One region of the Mixta mediterraneensis genome, then DNA from elsewhere that is predicted to be linked to it. Evidence: predicted binding sites of a transcription regulator. Region 1 holds the regulator's gene; each other region holds the start of a gene.
The links. Region 1 encodes CRP, which controls carbon source genes, mostly activating them, when cyclic AMP is high. Its sites were predicted from a motif close to ATGTGANNNNNNTCACAT; they were not measured.
Positions count from the first base shown of each region.

Region 1 (5,074 bases):
TGCAGTGAATATACCGCTGTGACGGTAAAACCAATGGTCGCCCAGCCATAAAATTTACGGGTAAACAGGTAACTGACGAAGGTGATAACGAGCATGATAAGCAGCACCAGCGATTCCGGTACGGCGAAGCGCAAAGTGGCAGCGGCAATCACTAAACCGGCAAATGTGCCGAGCGCGCGGTGTTGAATGCGTACCCGCGTAGCGCTGTAGCTATTCTGACTCACGAACATAATGGTCATCAGAATCCAGTAAGGTTTAGGAATATTGAAAAACATGGCCAGTGCGCTGCCCAACATCAGCATAACGGCAAAGCGGCCAGCAGTGCGCAGTGCAGCAGACTTGAAATTCAGATAACTACGCAGGGCGGGCAACAGCGGCAGGTGACGCTGACGATCGGCCATCAGGTCGCGCTGATAGAGTGGTTTTTGCGTGCGCAGGACGCGCGCGATACGGTTGAAATGATAAAGACAAAAGTTACCGACCGGGTTATCAGGGTGCTGGCGTGCAATTTTTTCCAGCGCGCCGAGCTGTTTATCCATGGCAAAGCGGTCGGGCAGTTGATGATAAAGAATGTTATCCGCCAGCACCCGAAGCCGGGACGAAATGGTTCTGGCATTCCAGCGGATCACCGCTTCCGCATGACTCTGCTCCACCAGCTTTTGCACCTCTTCCGGTTGATGCAGGCTGACAGAGATATGCTCCTGCAAATCCAATGCAACCTGAAAGGAACGCTTCAGGCGTTTATGGCTTTCATCGCCATTGGCCGACAACATATGCATCTGTTGATAACAGATGTTAATCAGATCGACCACTTTTTGTTGACGCGCCAGCAGCGGCGGCAACGCTTTTTCTGGATCGACGAATTGCGTCAGTAGCGTGTATTTCGCGTCGCAGTAATCGGCCAGCTCGCGATAGACCAGACTCAGGCTTTCACGCATCGGCTGCTCTTTCCACAGCCAGAACCAAAACCAGTTGAACAGGCCGTACCACAGCGTACCGCCAATATAGAGCAACGGCGGAACATACATCGGCATACGTCCCATCAGGCTCAGTGTGAAAATGGCGGCAATTAGCGAACCGGGCAGTAAACGCCCATGAAGCGGGCTGATTTCACCCGTCACGCCGAGCAATAAGGGTATGACAAGCAGAATGGCGGGTAGCGGAACGCCTTTCAGTGTCAGAAACTGCATAAGAAAACTGCCGAGCGCAAACAGGCTGCCGCCGACAATCAGGCGCTTAAAGAAGCGTTTATGGGGAGTATCGAGGCCAGCAATATTGCAGCAGGCAGGCACCAGCGAGAACAGCAGTCCCTTTTGCAGATCGCCAAACAGCCAGCCGAGTGCAACGGGCACGCAAAGGACCAGCGTCTGCCGCAGGGCGTAGTTAATTTCCGGATGATAGATGATTCGACGCCACATCAGCTCAGCGCAAATAATAACGGCGTGATGTTGCCATCACGCCGGGAGTGACAGGAATTAGCGGGTGCCGTAAACGACGATGGTTTTGCCGTGTGCTGAGATCAGGTTCTGATCTTCCAGCATCTTCAAAATACGGCCCACGGTTTCACGTGAGCAACCAACGATTTGGCCAATTTCCTGACGAGTAATTTTAATTTGCATGCCGTCGGGATGCGTCATGGCGTCTGGCTGTTTGGCCAGATTAAGCAGCGTTTGCGCAATGCGTCCGGTAACGTCAAGGAAAGCGAGGTTACCCACTTTTTCTGACGTTACCTGTAAGCGACGCGCCATCTGCGACGACAGTCGCATCAAAATATCCGGGTTTACCTGAATCAACTGACGAAATTTCTTGTAGGAAATTTCTGCCACTTCGCACGCGGTTTTCGCACGTACCCAGGCGCTACGTTCCTGACCTTCTTCAAACAGGCCAAGCTCGCCAATAAAATCGCCTTGATTCAAATAGGAGAGAATCATCTCTTTGCCTTCTTCATCTTTGATCAGAACCGCAACGGAACCTTTCACGATGTAGTAAAGCGTTTCAGCCTTTTCACCTTGGTGAATCAGCGTACTTTTGGATGGATATTTGTGAATATGGCAATGGGACAGGAACCATTCGAGTGTAGGGTCTGTTTGCGGTTTGCCGAGAACCATTCGCTATTATCCTCTGTTGTAATCGTGCCCAAAATACAGGGGACAATTTCCCTGTCAGGCGATGAAAGCTTCAAGCATTTTCCATTCTGGAAATTATTCGGGCTGCATTTGGCGCATGGCGCTTAATTCTTCCCGGCTTCGTCATCAGGTGACGAAAAATATTTTCAGCTCTGTTTGTAACACAGCTTTTGCCGACTGTCTTGTGTTGTCTCGCTTCAGCAAAGGGCGGATTTCTCTGGATTGCTGTTTACCAGGTGAAAGCGTACTCTGACGCAAATGATCAGGTTATGGAGGCTATATCATGCAGGCAAGAGTGAAGTGGGTTGAAGGTCTGACATTTCTTGGCGAATCGTCGTCGGGCCATCAGGTAGTGATGGACGGTAACGCTGGCGATAAAGCGCCCAGCCCGATGGAGATGGTGCTGATGGCAGCAGGGGGATGCAGCGCGATTGATGTGGTGTCCATTTTGCAGAAAGGCCGCAATGATGTAGTCGAGTGTGAAGTCAAACTCACTTCCGAACGTCGCGAAGAAGCGCCGCGTATTTTTACCCATATTAATCTGCATTTTATTGTGAGCGGCAAAGCGCTGGCTGACAAAGCGGTGGCGCGCGCTGTTGACCTTTCTGCCGACAAGTATTGCTCGGTGGCGATTATGTTAGGTAAAGGTGTGGAAATCACTCACAGTTATGAAGTGACAGAACTGTAGTTGCCGGAGGCCGATTTGTGGCCTCCCCCCTTATTCAATACGTTTGCCTTCCATGAGCCGTTTGACCAGCGGCCCCATAATTAACTCCATCGCCAGCCCCATTTTGCCACCCGGAACAACCAGGGTATTGATATGCGAGATGAACGATCCTTGCAACATCGCCAGCAGATAGGGGAAATCAATATCTTCAAGCGCCTGGAAATGGATAACCACAAAGCTTTCATCCAGCGACGGGATGCTGCGTGCGGCAAACGGATTTGACGTATCCACAGTGGGAACGCGCTGGAAGTTAATATGGGTGCGAGAAAATTGTGGCGTGATGAAGTTAATGTAATCTTCCATTGAGCGCACCACCGAATCCATTACGGCTTCACGAGAATGGCCGCGCTCGCTGGTATCACGTACCAGTTTTTGGATCCATTCCAGGTTCACAATCGGCACTACGCCAACCAGCAAGTCGACGTTTTCGGCCACGTTGTGTTGCGCGGTCATCACGCCGCCATGCAGCCCCTCATAAAACAGAATATCGGTATTGGCTGGCAGTGGCTGCCACGGCGTAAAGGTGCCGGGCACCTGATTCCACGGCACCGCTTCGTCATAGGTATGCAGGTATTTACGCGACTGACCCTGACCACTTTTACCATATTCAATAAAGGTTTGTTCCAGCAGACCAAAATCATTGGCTTCGGGGCCGAAATAACTGACATGACGTCCCAGATCGCGCGCTTTGCGGATAGCCATGTCCATTTCAGGTCGCGTGAAGCGATGAAAACTATCGCCTTCAAGTTCTGCCGCGTGCAGATCCCACTGCTGGAAAATCTTACGGAAGGCGAGGCTGGTGGTAGTGGTTCCTGCTCCGCTGGAACCGGTCACTGCGATAATTGGATGGCGGGCAGACATAGAAAAGCTTCCTGTGAGGTCGGGCGAAGAGCATTGTTAGCATGAATTCCTCGTTAACGCATTAGCCACGAAATTCATTGCGCGGCATGATATTTACCGTTTCATGCAGTTCGGACCACACTAATAGCACTTCGCCGCGCTCAAGCTGGCGGCGTACGTCAGCGACTTTGTCTTCCAGGCTGCGTTCATGCTCGCCATAGTCGGTTCCTTCGCGCAGCACGAAGGTTTCAATCAGATTTTCGAGGGTTTCGGGTGAAACCTCTTGCCAGGGAATAATCACAGATTAGCCATCCAAAAAAGGTGAAAGCCATTGTGGCACGCGCTGTTCCAGCCACAGTTGTGGCTGGAACAGCGTACCGCCAACAAATCCAACGTGGCCGCCATGCGACGTCATTTGATAAGTAATAGTGGCAGATAATTGGTTTTTTCGCGGGATCACGTCGCTACTCATAAACGGATCGTCTTTGGCGTGAATGATCAGCAGCGGTTTACGTACTGAATTTAATAGAGGCAAGGCGCTGGCGCGACGATAATAGTCGCCGGCATCCACAAAGCCATGCGCGCGTGCGGTAATAGCATCATCAAAATCGCGCAGACGGCGCAGCGCTTTGAGTTGGGTTAAATTCACCGGTAACGTTTCCGGCCATGCGCGTAGCTTGCGTTCAGCATTTTTTTTGAGTTGAGCCAGCAAATAGTATTGATAGAAGCGCGAAAATCCCTGCTCCAGCCGCAGGCTACAGGGTTCAAGCATCAGCGGCGCCGAAACAATGACACTAGCATCCAGCGCGGTATCCTCCCCTTGCTGACCCAGCAGGCAACCCAGCATATTGCCACCCAGCGAAAAACCTACTGCCGCTGTCGGAACGCGGCCCCAGCGAGTGCGCAGCCATTGCAAAAAAAAGCGAGCGTCTTCCGTTTCGCCTGAATGATAAATGCGGTTGAGTCGATTGGGTTCGCCGCTGCAGCCACGAAAATGCATCACCACCGCCAGCCAGCCGCGTGCCTGACACCTCGCCATCAGCCCATGTATATAAGGGCTATAAAAGCTGCCTTCCAGGCCATGAAACAACACTACGCGCGGCTTATGCTGTACCGGTTGTGGATCTTCGCTCCATGCCAAATCAACAAAGTCGCCGTCCGGCAGATCCAGCCGCTGCCAGTGCGGCTGCAAGGTGACATGGCGACGCAGCAGGCGTGGTAGCACGGTTTGCAGATGCGGATTACCGAAGCCAGCGAGTGCGATAAAGCGCTCATGCTGCTCATCCATAAATTTCATGTTGTAAAGCCTTGTCTGTTCCCTATCACACTGCTAGCTTCGATAGGTTTTTTGCTTGCCAGGGGTGAGGAGCACCCGATTTCC
Region 1 covers NZ_JASUAZ010000020.1:4,439-9,512, reverse strand. Annotated here, with positions in the region: gene QRY16_RS13010 (YccS/YhfK family putative transporter) at 1-1,418, opposite strand, end outside; gene crp (cAMP-activated global transcriptional regulator CRP) at 1,476-2,108, opposite strand; gene QRY16_RS13000 (OsmC family protein) at 2,410-2,814, shown strand; gene QRY16_RS12995 (phosphoribulokinase) at 2,845-3,714, opposite strand; gene QRY16_RS12990 (YheU family protein) at 3,776-3,994, opposite strand; gene QRY16_RS12985 (hydrolase) at 3,998-4,990, opposite strand.

Region 2 (5,074 bases), on a different contig from region 1:
CGTTGAAGAAGGTTCGGTGATTTCAATGGGCGTCTACATCGGCCAGAGCACCAAAATTTACGATCGCGAAACCGGTGAAGTGCATTACGGCCGTGTGCCAGCCGGTTCAGTGGTGGTTTCGGGTAATTTGCCGTCAAAAGATGGCAGCTACAGCCTGTATTGCGCGGTTATCGTTAAGAAAGTTGACGCTAAAACACGCGGCAAAGTAGGCATCAACGAACTGCTGCGTACCATCGACTAAACGCCTGTACGGGCTGGAAACCGGCCCGTCATTTTTTCTTTACGCTTCCCGCCAGACATCCTGATTCGCGTTGCGAATTAACAGGTGCGTTTATTTTTCAATCAGGTGATAATCCGCGCCAGTTAAAACCTGTCGCGCAATGTTCATCCTGCTATTAATGTCTACAGTTTTAAATCATGAACTCAACTGCGCGCTTCTCAATTTCATGGAAACTACGCTATGTACGACAACCTTAAAAGCTTAGGCATCAGTACCCCGGATGACATTGACCGTTACAGCCTGCGTCAGGAAGCGAACAATGACATCCTGAAAATTTACTTTCGCAAAGATAAAGGTGAATTCTTCGCGAAAAGCGTGAAGTTTAAATATCCGCGTCAGCGTAAAACCGTTGTCGCCGATCATGCGAGTCACGGCTACAAAGAAGTGCAGGAAATCAGTCCTAACCTGCGTTATGTGATTGATGAACTGGACCAGATTTGCCAGCGCGATCAGATTGAAGTCGATTTAAAACGCAAAATACTTGCTGACCTGCGCCATCTGGAAAGCGTGGTTACCAATAAAATCACTGAAATCCAATCTGATCTTGAGAAATTAACCCGCAACGGACGTTAATTTTCCATAAACCGCTTAAAGGCCAGCTTATTAATACTGGCCTTTTTTATGTCCTTCTTAGCCCTGCTCATCCAGCTGCAAGGCCACATACAGCAACAGTCGATCGTCAAAATGGCTCAGGTTAAGCCCGGTCAATTCTGAAATACGGTTCAGGCGATACTCTAGCGTGTTGCGGTGAATAAACAGCGCCCGCGCCGTAGCGCTCGGCTGGACGTTATTGGTAAACCAGGCGTTTAAAGTACGACGTAACAGTCCATTGTTATCCATACTCTTCAGTTTCGCTAACGGTCGCGCCAGTTCATTGGCCTGCCAACCGCCGCGCAAACTATCCAGTAAAACCGGTAACACTAAATCTTGATAAAAATAACTTCTTACATCCGGCATACGCTGTTTACCGACCATCATGGTGGTGCGCGCGGTGCGATAAGAGCGGGCAATACTGCCTGGGCCGGTAAAAAAATTACCCAACGCAATGCGCATACGGAGATGACCACTCTCTTTCATTCGCTGTAACAGTTGCTCGACGCGCTTACGATGGTCGTCCCGATCGTAACGGCCATGGACGTTTAATGCCGGTTTCAATACCACCATTTCGGTCAGAGAAACAATGGCGATCAGATTATCGCGTTCTGGCGTAGTGAGTAGCGTCTGCAACTGTTGCAATTCAGACATCGCGCTGTCCACGCCCAGTTGCCCGCTGTCTACTTCCACCACCGCCGCCACGCGTGGCTGATTGAGATCGATCCCCAGCCGCTGCGCCCATTCGGTAAGCTGTGGCGACAGCGTATCGCTGCGAATCAGATTCAGCACCAGCTCTTCACGCAGGCGGCTGTCCTGCGCCAGCATGTGCAGTAAGCGTGCCTGTTCAAGCATCATTTCTGCCGTCATACACACCAGCTCACCGTAATGACGCAGCGCCAGCGGCTCGCCGGTCAGGCCAATCACACCGACAATTTCGCCATCAATGCGCAGCGGCAAATTAATGCCAGGCCGTACGCCGTGCAGATGTTTCGCCACTGCTTCATCAATGTCTACCACCCGTCCCTGAGACAGCACCAGCAACGCGCCTTCGTGCAATTCCCCAATACGTTCCCGATCGCCACTGCCGATAATCCGTCCGCGCGCATCCATCACGTTGACATTACTGTCAATAATTTTCATCGTGCGCGCCACTATATCCTGCGCCAGCCGAGCGTCGAGGTGATAGGTCGCCATCCGTTACTCCTGATAAAAGTGACAAAGGACAGAATACGCATAGGTAACGCCCAGAACATTGTGCATATGCACAGAGCCAGAACGGCATTTACCGTATTTGCGGTAGGCATCACATTCTGACCAGCTTAAGCCGCAGACATAAAAAAAGCGGACCGAAGTCCGCCTGCGTAACTCATCAGATACTCTTACTGCATCAGCAAATACAAACTGCTGTCGCCACGTTTCACGTTAAGTGCCAGTACAGACGGTTTGCTGTCGAGGATCTTACGTAGCTCGCCCAGGTTAGCGACCGCTTGTTGGTTTACGCCCTGAATCACATCGCCTTTTTTCAGGCCGATACGTGCTGCGGCACTGCCCGGTTTCACATTGTCAACGCGTACACCTTTGTTACTGGCATCACCGTTACTGAGGTCCGCGCCTTCAATGCCAGTATAAATGGTGGCTGATTGCACTTTATCCTGGCTGCTTTGTTGCAATTTCACTGTCACGTCTACCGGTTTGCCATCACGCAGCAGGCCCAGTTTCAGAGCAGTACCGACCGGTAATGTGCCGACTTCGGCACGCAGCGAGGCAAAGCTGGTCAGTGGTTTACCATTCATCGAAACCACTACATCACCGGCTTTGATACCGGCTTTCGCGGCGGCGGAATTTGGCAGAACCTGGCTCACAAAGGCGCCCCGCTGAGCATCAACCTTCATGGCTTTTGCCAGCTCAGAGTTAAGCTCTGTGCCCATAATGCCTAGCTCGCCACGTTTTACCTGACCATATTCCACCATTTGCGCAGTCAGGTTTTTCACCATATTACCCGGAATGGCGAAGCCGATACCGATATTGCCGCCGTCCGGTGCCAGAATGGCGGTATTAATGCCGATCAGCTCGCCGTTCAGGTTCACCAGCGCTCCACCAGAGTTACCCCGGTTAATTGCCGCATCGGTCTGGATAAAGTTTTCATAATTTTCAACGTTCAGGCCGCTACGACCCAGTGCGGAAACGATGCCCGACGTCACCGTTTCGCCCAGACCGTAAGGGTTACCAATCGCGACCGTGTAATCACCGACGCGCAGATTATCGGAGTCGGCGATCTTCACGGCAGTCAGGTTTTTAGCATCTTCCAGCTGGATTAATGCAATATCTGAGCGTGGATCTTTACCGATCACTTTAGCGTCGTAGCGCCGGCCATCGCTTAGCTGCACCTGTATTTTTGTTGCATTATTCACCACGTGATTATTGGTAACCACGTAGCCTTTTTCGGCGTTAATCACCACGCCTGAACCCAACGCCCGGAATTTTTCCTGTTGGGTATTGGGTGCGCTGCCATCATCAGCACCGCCGCCCTGACACATTGGCGAACTCTGGAAGGGCGAACCCTCCTGACAGAAGGGCGAATTGTCGCCAAAAAATTGCTGGAACTGCTGCGGCATACGCGGCGTTTTCACCGTGGTGCTGCCTTCAACGCTAATACTCACCACAGAAGGCATCACCTTCTCCAGCATCGGGGCCAGACTGGGCAATTGTTGGCTGGTGGAAGAAGCAGTTTCTGCCGCGAAAACACTGACAGGCGTTAACGCCATGCCAAGACTAAGCACCAGCGCACTTAACATTAATGAGTTTTTTTTCATTTGTCGGAGTCTCTTAAAAATTAACGTCCAGACCATTGCTGTGGTCGTATGGTGAGATAAATGTTTTAGCGCGAAGTTCCTGATAAAGTTTTAGCCAAAGGTAAAAATTTATGCTCTCCCTTTACATTTGTGCATTATTCCACCGCCATTAAACGACGGTACTCATCCCAGGCATAAAGATCGGTCATGCCACTAATGTAATCCTGGATAAGGCGGAAGCGATAATAACGCTCCCATAACAGACGTTCATATTTGTGATTAACCGTCAGCGTGCGCATAGCGTGCTGATAGGCTTTGCGATGTTTACCTGAAAGCTTATGAAATAACCGGGTTTCAATGGGATGCTGACGTAAAAAGTCGTCATTAATCAGGGTGGTAAATGCCTCATAATTCAGTTGCATTAACGGCTGGTAAATCTCCAGTAATCCTTTAATTACCCGGTAGCCTTGTAATTCCAGCTGTTCAACTTCGGAATGATTAAATACCTGCTGACGAGCAACCGTTTTGAAAAGTTGTAATAGCCGCCCTTCTTCACCGTCATCTTCTAATAATGCATGATTGAAACTGCCATCAAATATTGCGGGAAGGTTGTCAATAAAGCGTTTTACCGCGTAGGTGACCAGAACGTTTTGCACGTTAACCCGTAGCGACATAAAGAACTGATCGCTGCGGCTGCGGCGTTTTTTACTGCAGGCTTCACGCCACGCTTCACCGACTGTTCGGCTAAAGGCATCATTTGTTTTAATCGCTCCCCAGGCTTTGCTGAGAAATTCATACAAACTGTCTACATTAAATATCGCTTTTTCAACTGCATCATCCAGATCGGCGATGCAATAAGAGATATCATCTGCAGCTTCCATAATATAAGTCAGTGGATACCGATGATGTTCTGCCATATTCGTCGCCGCACGCAGCTCGGCAATATACGCCTTCTCAGATAAATAAAAGCCCGGCTTTTTCATCAGCACGCTATATTCCGCCGGTTTATCACCTTGCCACCATGCTGGCGCGGTATATTTTAAAATACAGGCAACCTGCGAATAGCTGAGATTCAGTTGCAGCAGCGTATGCACCATACGAATTGCCTGCGCGTTGCCTTCAAAATGACACAAATCCTGACGAATCATTGCATTCAGTTGATCAAATGCGCTGCGCTGCGCTTCGGTTTCCACGCCTGCAACGATAGGATCGACCAGGTTTGCGAGAAGATTATCTTCAAACCAATCATTAATTGCCGCTTCACCAAAGTGACCAAACGGCGGATTGCCCACGTCATGCAGCAGACACGCCATCTCGACCAGGCTTTCGAACGCACCTTCTCGCTCATCCAGCCCGTATTGCGCTAATCCGCCCTGCATTTTGAGAGCCTGCAGGATCTCTTTGCTGA
Region 2 covers NZ_JASUAZ010000013.1:56,208-61,281, reverse strand. Annotated here, with positions in the region: gene dapD (2,3,4,5-tetrahydropyridine-2,6-dicarboxylate N-succinyltransferase) at 1-241, shown strand, start outside; gene QRY16_RS10475 (DUF3461 family protein) at 461-853, shown strand; gene QRY16_RS10470 (CdaR family transcriptional regulator) at 911-2,068, opposite strand; gene degP (serine endoprotease DegP) at 2,254-3,687, opposite strand; partial or broken gene dgt (dGTPase) at 3,822-5,074, opposite strand, start outside.
Region 2: QRY16_RS10470 (CdaR family transcriptional regulator) is a predicted target of CRP. The motif match lies at 2,166-2,183, and genes of this name have one in related genera.

Region 3 (5,074 bases), on a different contig from region 1:
ACCGGTGCCTGTGGCCGTTAAGCGTATGCCGCTAAGCCACTTTCCGTTATCGCTGACGCTGGATGACAGTAACGCCATGATGCAAGATCGCCTACTGTCGGCGCAGCATCAGGTACAGGTTCGGGTGCGAATTTCCCGCGATGGCAGTGCCAATCCGCAGTCAGGAGACTGGTTTGGTCTGAGCGAGATAACGCCCTGGGATGGTCATCAGCATGTGGCTGTGGAAATTAATCAGCAGCAGCCCTGAAGCGATATACCAGTCATACTTCAGACTGCAGATGCGTAGGTATTGTCTGTTGCTCCCTGGCTCAGAGTGATCTCTGCTCCAGGGAATGCGCAGGTTCGCCGTATTCCTGCAACCTGAAGTATTTTGGGTATACACTTTTCATCCGCACAGGGAGATTGGAATGAATTATCGCCTGACCAGTTTGGTTGTGGCCAGTGTACTTCTGGTGGGTTGTGCCAGTTCAAAGCCTGAAAACAACGAGCCTGCGCAGCGCAGTGATCCGTTCGAAGGCTTTAACCGCACGATGTTTAACTTTAACTACAACGTGCTGGACCCCTATGTGGTGCGTCCTGTTGCAGTGGCATGGCGCGATTATGTGCCGGTGCCGGCGCGTACCGGCCTCAGTAATTTTCTTGGCAACCTGGAAGAACCAGCCAGCATGGTGAACGCTATTCTGGTGGGCAATCCGCGTGATGCAGGCATTCACTTCACACGCTTCTTCCTTAACAGCGTGCTGGGTCTGGGGGGCTTTATTGATGTGGCGGCTAAAGCGAACCCGGAGCTGGCACGTGAAGAGCCGCACCGTTTCGGCACCACGCTCGGACATTACGGCGTCGGTTACGGTCCGTATGTTGAACTACCTGCGTACGGGAGCTTCACCGTGCGTCAGGATGGCGGTGATTACGTCGACACGCTTTATCCCATCCTTGGCTGGCTGACCTGGCCGATGTCGATCGGTAAATGGACGCTTGAAGGGATTGAGACGCGGGCGCAGCTGCTGGATTCCGATGCGATCCTGAAACAGCAGAACGATCCGTATGCCTTTATCCGTAACGCTTACTTCCAGCGTCACGACTTTTTGGCGCGCGGTGGCAAGCTGAAACCGGAAGAAAACCCAAACGCTGCGGCGATTCAGGGTGATCTGCAGGACATCGACTCGCAGTAATCGAGGCGAAATAAAAAAGGCGACTCCAGTGAGTCGCCTTTTTTGATGGTGCCGCGCTATCAGAATTTGTAGTTGAAATTCGCGCCATACAGCCAGGCTTTACCGGTAGAGTTGAAAGTATAGGGGCCTTCTCTCACCGTGACGTGCTGACCGTGCATATAGGAAATGCCCAGGTCCACTGACGCGTCATCATTAAAGGCGTAAGACGCACCGGCGCTCAGCCATAAACGATCCTGGTCGGGAATGGAAATCGAGCGTTTGTCTGCCGGAACCGGGCTATCATCAAAGGCGATACCGGTACGGAACGTCCAGTTTTGGTCGTAAAAATACGTTGTCCCCAACGCCAGCCGATAAGCATCGCGATAGCTTTCATCTTTATAGAACAATGTCTGGCCGTTTGAGCCGGTGGCTTTCAGCTCCTGGAACTGACTCCAGCTGGTGTACGCCATGCTGTAATGCACCGCCCATTGAGGGGCCACTTTATGCCAGCCGGACAATTCCCACATTTCTGGCAGATTCAGGGTTAATGCGCCGGGGACGGTCATGCCGCCTGTGCCGTAAGGAATACCGGTTTGCATCGGATTATTGACGGCATTAAGTGCTGTGGGCAGGTTGCTCTTATAATCGCCATCAAAGTCGATTTTCACTTCGGAACGATAGGTAAAGCCGAAGCGATTATTTTCATCTACTTCATACAAAATGCCGGCGTTCCAGCCATAACCCCATTCATCACCTTTCAGGCGGGCAATTTGTGTATCCGCCGGAACGCCCAACGCGGCGCCCGATTCACCGGCATAGCGCTCAATTTTGGCTTTTGCATATACTGCATCAAAGCCGACACCTACGCTGAAATGCTCATTCAACCGGTATGCGGTGCTGAGGTTAAGGTTGCCGGTCACTAAATCGGTTTTACCGCCATAGCCACCTGCGGTATAGCCGTTATTAAATTCGGTGGCCAGGCCATAGTTAGATGTCACAGAGGCGCCAATCCACCACTGATCGTTAACGGGCTGCACGTAATGGATATTGGGCACCCATTGGCTTGGCGCAATATTACTGGCATTCAGGCTGCGGCCACTTTGGCTGGTGCCGTTGATATTCACGTCGGGATCGATATACACCGCGCCAATGGAGAAAGAAGGGCGATTCATCAACGCCATCGTCGCCGGGTTACGGCTGGCCGATGCGGCGGTATCACCCATTGCGCCTTCACCAGAATAGGCGCGTCCTAAACCAATCGAAGAAAATTCATTTAATTGAAACCCAGCTGCGTAAACGTGTGAAGAGACAAGCGCTATTGCAGCCGCCACGGCTGACTTTGCAAACAGGTTTTTATGGCTCATGACCACAACCTCATGTGAATTATTATTTAACGCTATGACGACGCGTAACAAGGGACGGCGGATTGTAGGGACTGATGTCAAACGTACATATCAGACCAGTGCGGCAAGTATAGGTCCGACCTGTGTGTGTGTTGCAATATTGTTTTTAAAATATTTCTTGATTGATCGATGAAAATTCGATCCACTTAACAAAAGCAGAAGAAGCGAACACAGCATAACGATTCATATTTGTTTTTGGTCAATTTTTATTGTGATATTCGTCACTTAGCGAGGCAGTCATAGCGCAAATCATCCTGAAGGCGTAAAATTTCGGACTGAAAATTACGCAGCTTGTCGAATTAATCGTCAGGAGAAAAAGATGTCTGATGCCATTAAAAAATGCAGTGCAAACGAAACCGCAGCCTGCTGTTGTGTCGATGTCGGCACCGTTATAGATAACAGCGACTGTACCGCAACCTGGACCGAATGGTTTGCGCAACGTGCCGACGCTGAAACAAAATTGCAGCGCCTGAGCGAAAAGGCGCGTCAGGTTGAATCTGAACCTTGCGATATTGATGCGCGTTTCAGCGAAGAAGCAGACGGCGTTAAATTAGAGGCAGGTTTTACTTTCTCCTGCCAGGCTGAAACCCTGATTTTTCAGCTCAGCCTGCGTTAATCCGCTCACGCCGCTTATCGCGGCGTTTTTCATTTTCGTGTTTCCCTTCGCAAATTTTTCCTTTCGATATTGGCGGGGTAACCGCTTGTGGTTAACACTGTTGATCAGGTCAGACCTCTTTCGGCAATGATGCCCCGGTCCCGATTTACAGGTGAAAACAATGAGCAAAGCGCAGTCGCTGCTGACGCGTGATGGCGAGCGCATCGCCATAACCCACGGATTACGTACACCTTTCCTGCGGCAGGCTAGCGGCTTTCATGGCATTCCGGCGGTTGAGTTAGGCCGCATGTTGATAAGCGAACTGATGGCGCGCAGCGAATTATCCGCAGAGGTGATTGAACAGCTGGTGTTTGGTCAGGTCGTGCAAATGCCAGAAGCGCCCAATATCGCCCGTGAAGTGGTTCTCAGTAGCGGCTTAAGTGTGCATACCGATGCTTACAGCGTTAGCCGCGCTTGCGCGACCAGTTTTCAGGCGGTGGCTAATGTCACCGAAAGTCTGTTGGCGGGAACAATCTCGGCGGGCATTGCGGGCGGTGCGGATTCCTCTTCTGTGCTGCCCATCGGTGTCAGCAAAACGATGGCGCGTGCGCTGGTGGATATGAACAAAGCGCGCAGCTTCAGGCAAAAACTCCATATTCTGCGCCGTCTGCGGCCACGTGATCTGCTGCCCGTTCCGCCTGCGGTGGCAGAGTTTTCGACCGGTTTACGCATGGGCGATACGGCTGAGCAAATGGCAAAAAGTCATGGCATCACGCGTGAAGCACAAGACGCGCTGGCGCTGCGTTCTCATCAACGTGCCGCCAAAGCCTGGCAATCCGGTGTGCTGAGCCAGGAAGTGATGCCGGTTTTTGTCCCACCGTGGAAAGCGCCGATTGAGCAAGACAATAACGTGCGTAGAGATGCGAAACCCGCGGATTATGCGCGGCTGCGTCCGGCGTTTGATCGCCAGCATGGCACAGTTACTGCCGCAAACAGTACCCCGCTTACCGATGGCGCCGCCGCAGTAATTTTGATGCGTGAAGGCCGTGCACGCGAACTGGGACTTAAACCGCTGGGGTATCTGCGCAGCTACGCTTTTACCGCAATTGATGTCTGGCAAGATATGCTGCTCGGCCCGGCTTATGCCTCGCCGCTGGCGTTAGATCGCGCTGGCCTCTCCCTAAACGATTTAACCCTGATTGACATGCATGAAGCCTTCGCGGCACAAACGCTGAGCAACCTGCAGATGTTCCGCGACGAACGTTTCGCTCGCGAGGTGCTCAACCGTCCACACGCTTTGGGCGAAGTGAACGAAGAACGTTTCAATGTGCTCGGTGGCTCTATTGCTTATGGTCATCCTTTCGCCGCCACCGGTGCGCGTATGATCACCCAAACTTTACAGGAACTACGGCGACGTGGTGGTGGTTTAGGCCTGGTGACCGCCTGTGCAGCGGGTGGATTAGGTGCGGCAATGGTTCTGGAGGCCGAATAATGGAACAGAACGCTTTTCATTTACAGATGCGCCTCGATCACGTGGGTATTATTACCCTTGACGTACCGGGCGAAAAGATGAATACGCTCAAGGCTGAATTTGCCGCGCAGATTGCTGCCATCATTGCCGAAGCGCGGCGTGATAAACAGTTGGCAGGATTAGTGTTGATCTCTGGCAAGCCGGACAATTTTGTAGCGGGGGCGGATATTAGCATGATCGATCGTTGCCAGACAGCGCAGGAAGCTGAAGCGCTGGCGCGGCAAGGCCAGGAAGTAATGGCTTCACTTGCGGCACTACCTTTTCCGCTGGTGGCGGCAATTCATGGCGCTTGTCTGGGTGGCGGCCTGGAGCTGGCGCTGGCCTGTGATGCGCGCATCTGTTCGCTGGACGATAAAACCAGGCTGGGACTGCCAGAAGTGCAGTTAGGTTTATT
Region 3 covers NZ_JASUAZ010000037.1:11,109-16,182, reverse strand. Annotated here, with positions in the region: gene ccmI (c-type cytochrome biogenesis protein CcmI) at 1-247, shown strand, start outside; gene mlaA (phospholipid-binding lipoprotein MlaA) at 408-1,172, shown strand; gene fadL (long-chain fatty acid transporter FadL) at 1,232-2,515, opposite strand; gene QRY16_RS16970 (YfcZ/YiiS family protein) at 2,874-3,170, shown strand; gene fadI (acetyl-CoA C-acyltransferase FadI) at 3,331-4,641, shown strand; gene fadJ (fatty acid oxidation complex subunit alpha FadJ) at 4,641-5,074, shown strand, end outside.
Region 3: QRY16_RS16970 (YfcZ/YiiS family protein) is a predicted target of CRP. The motif match lies at 2,764-2,781, and genes of this name have one in related genera.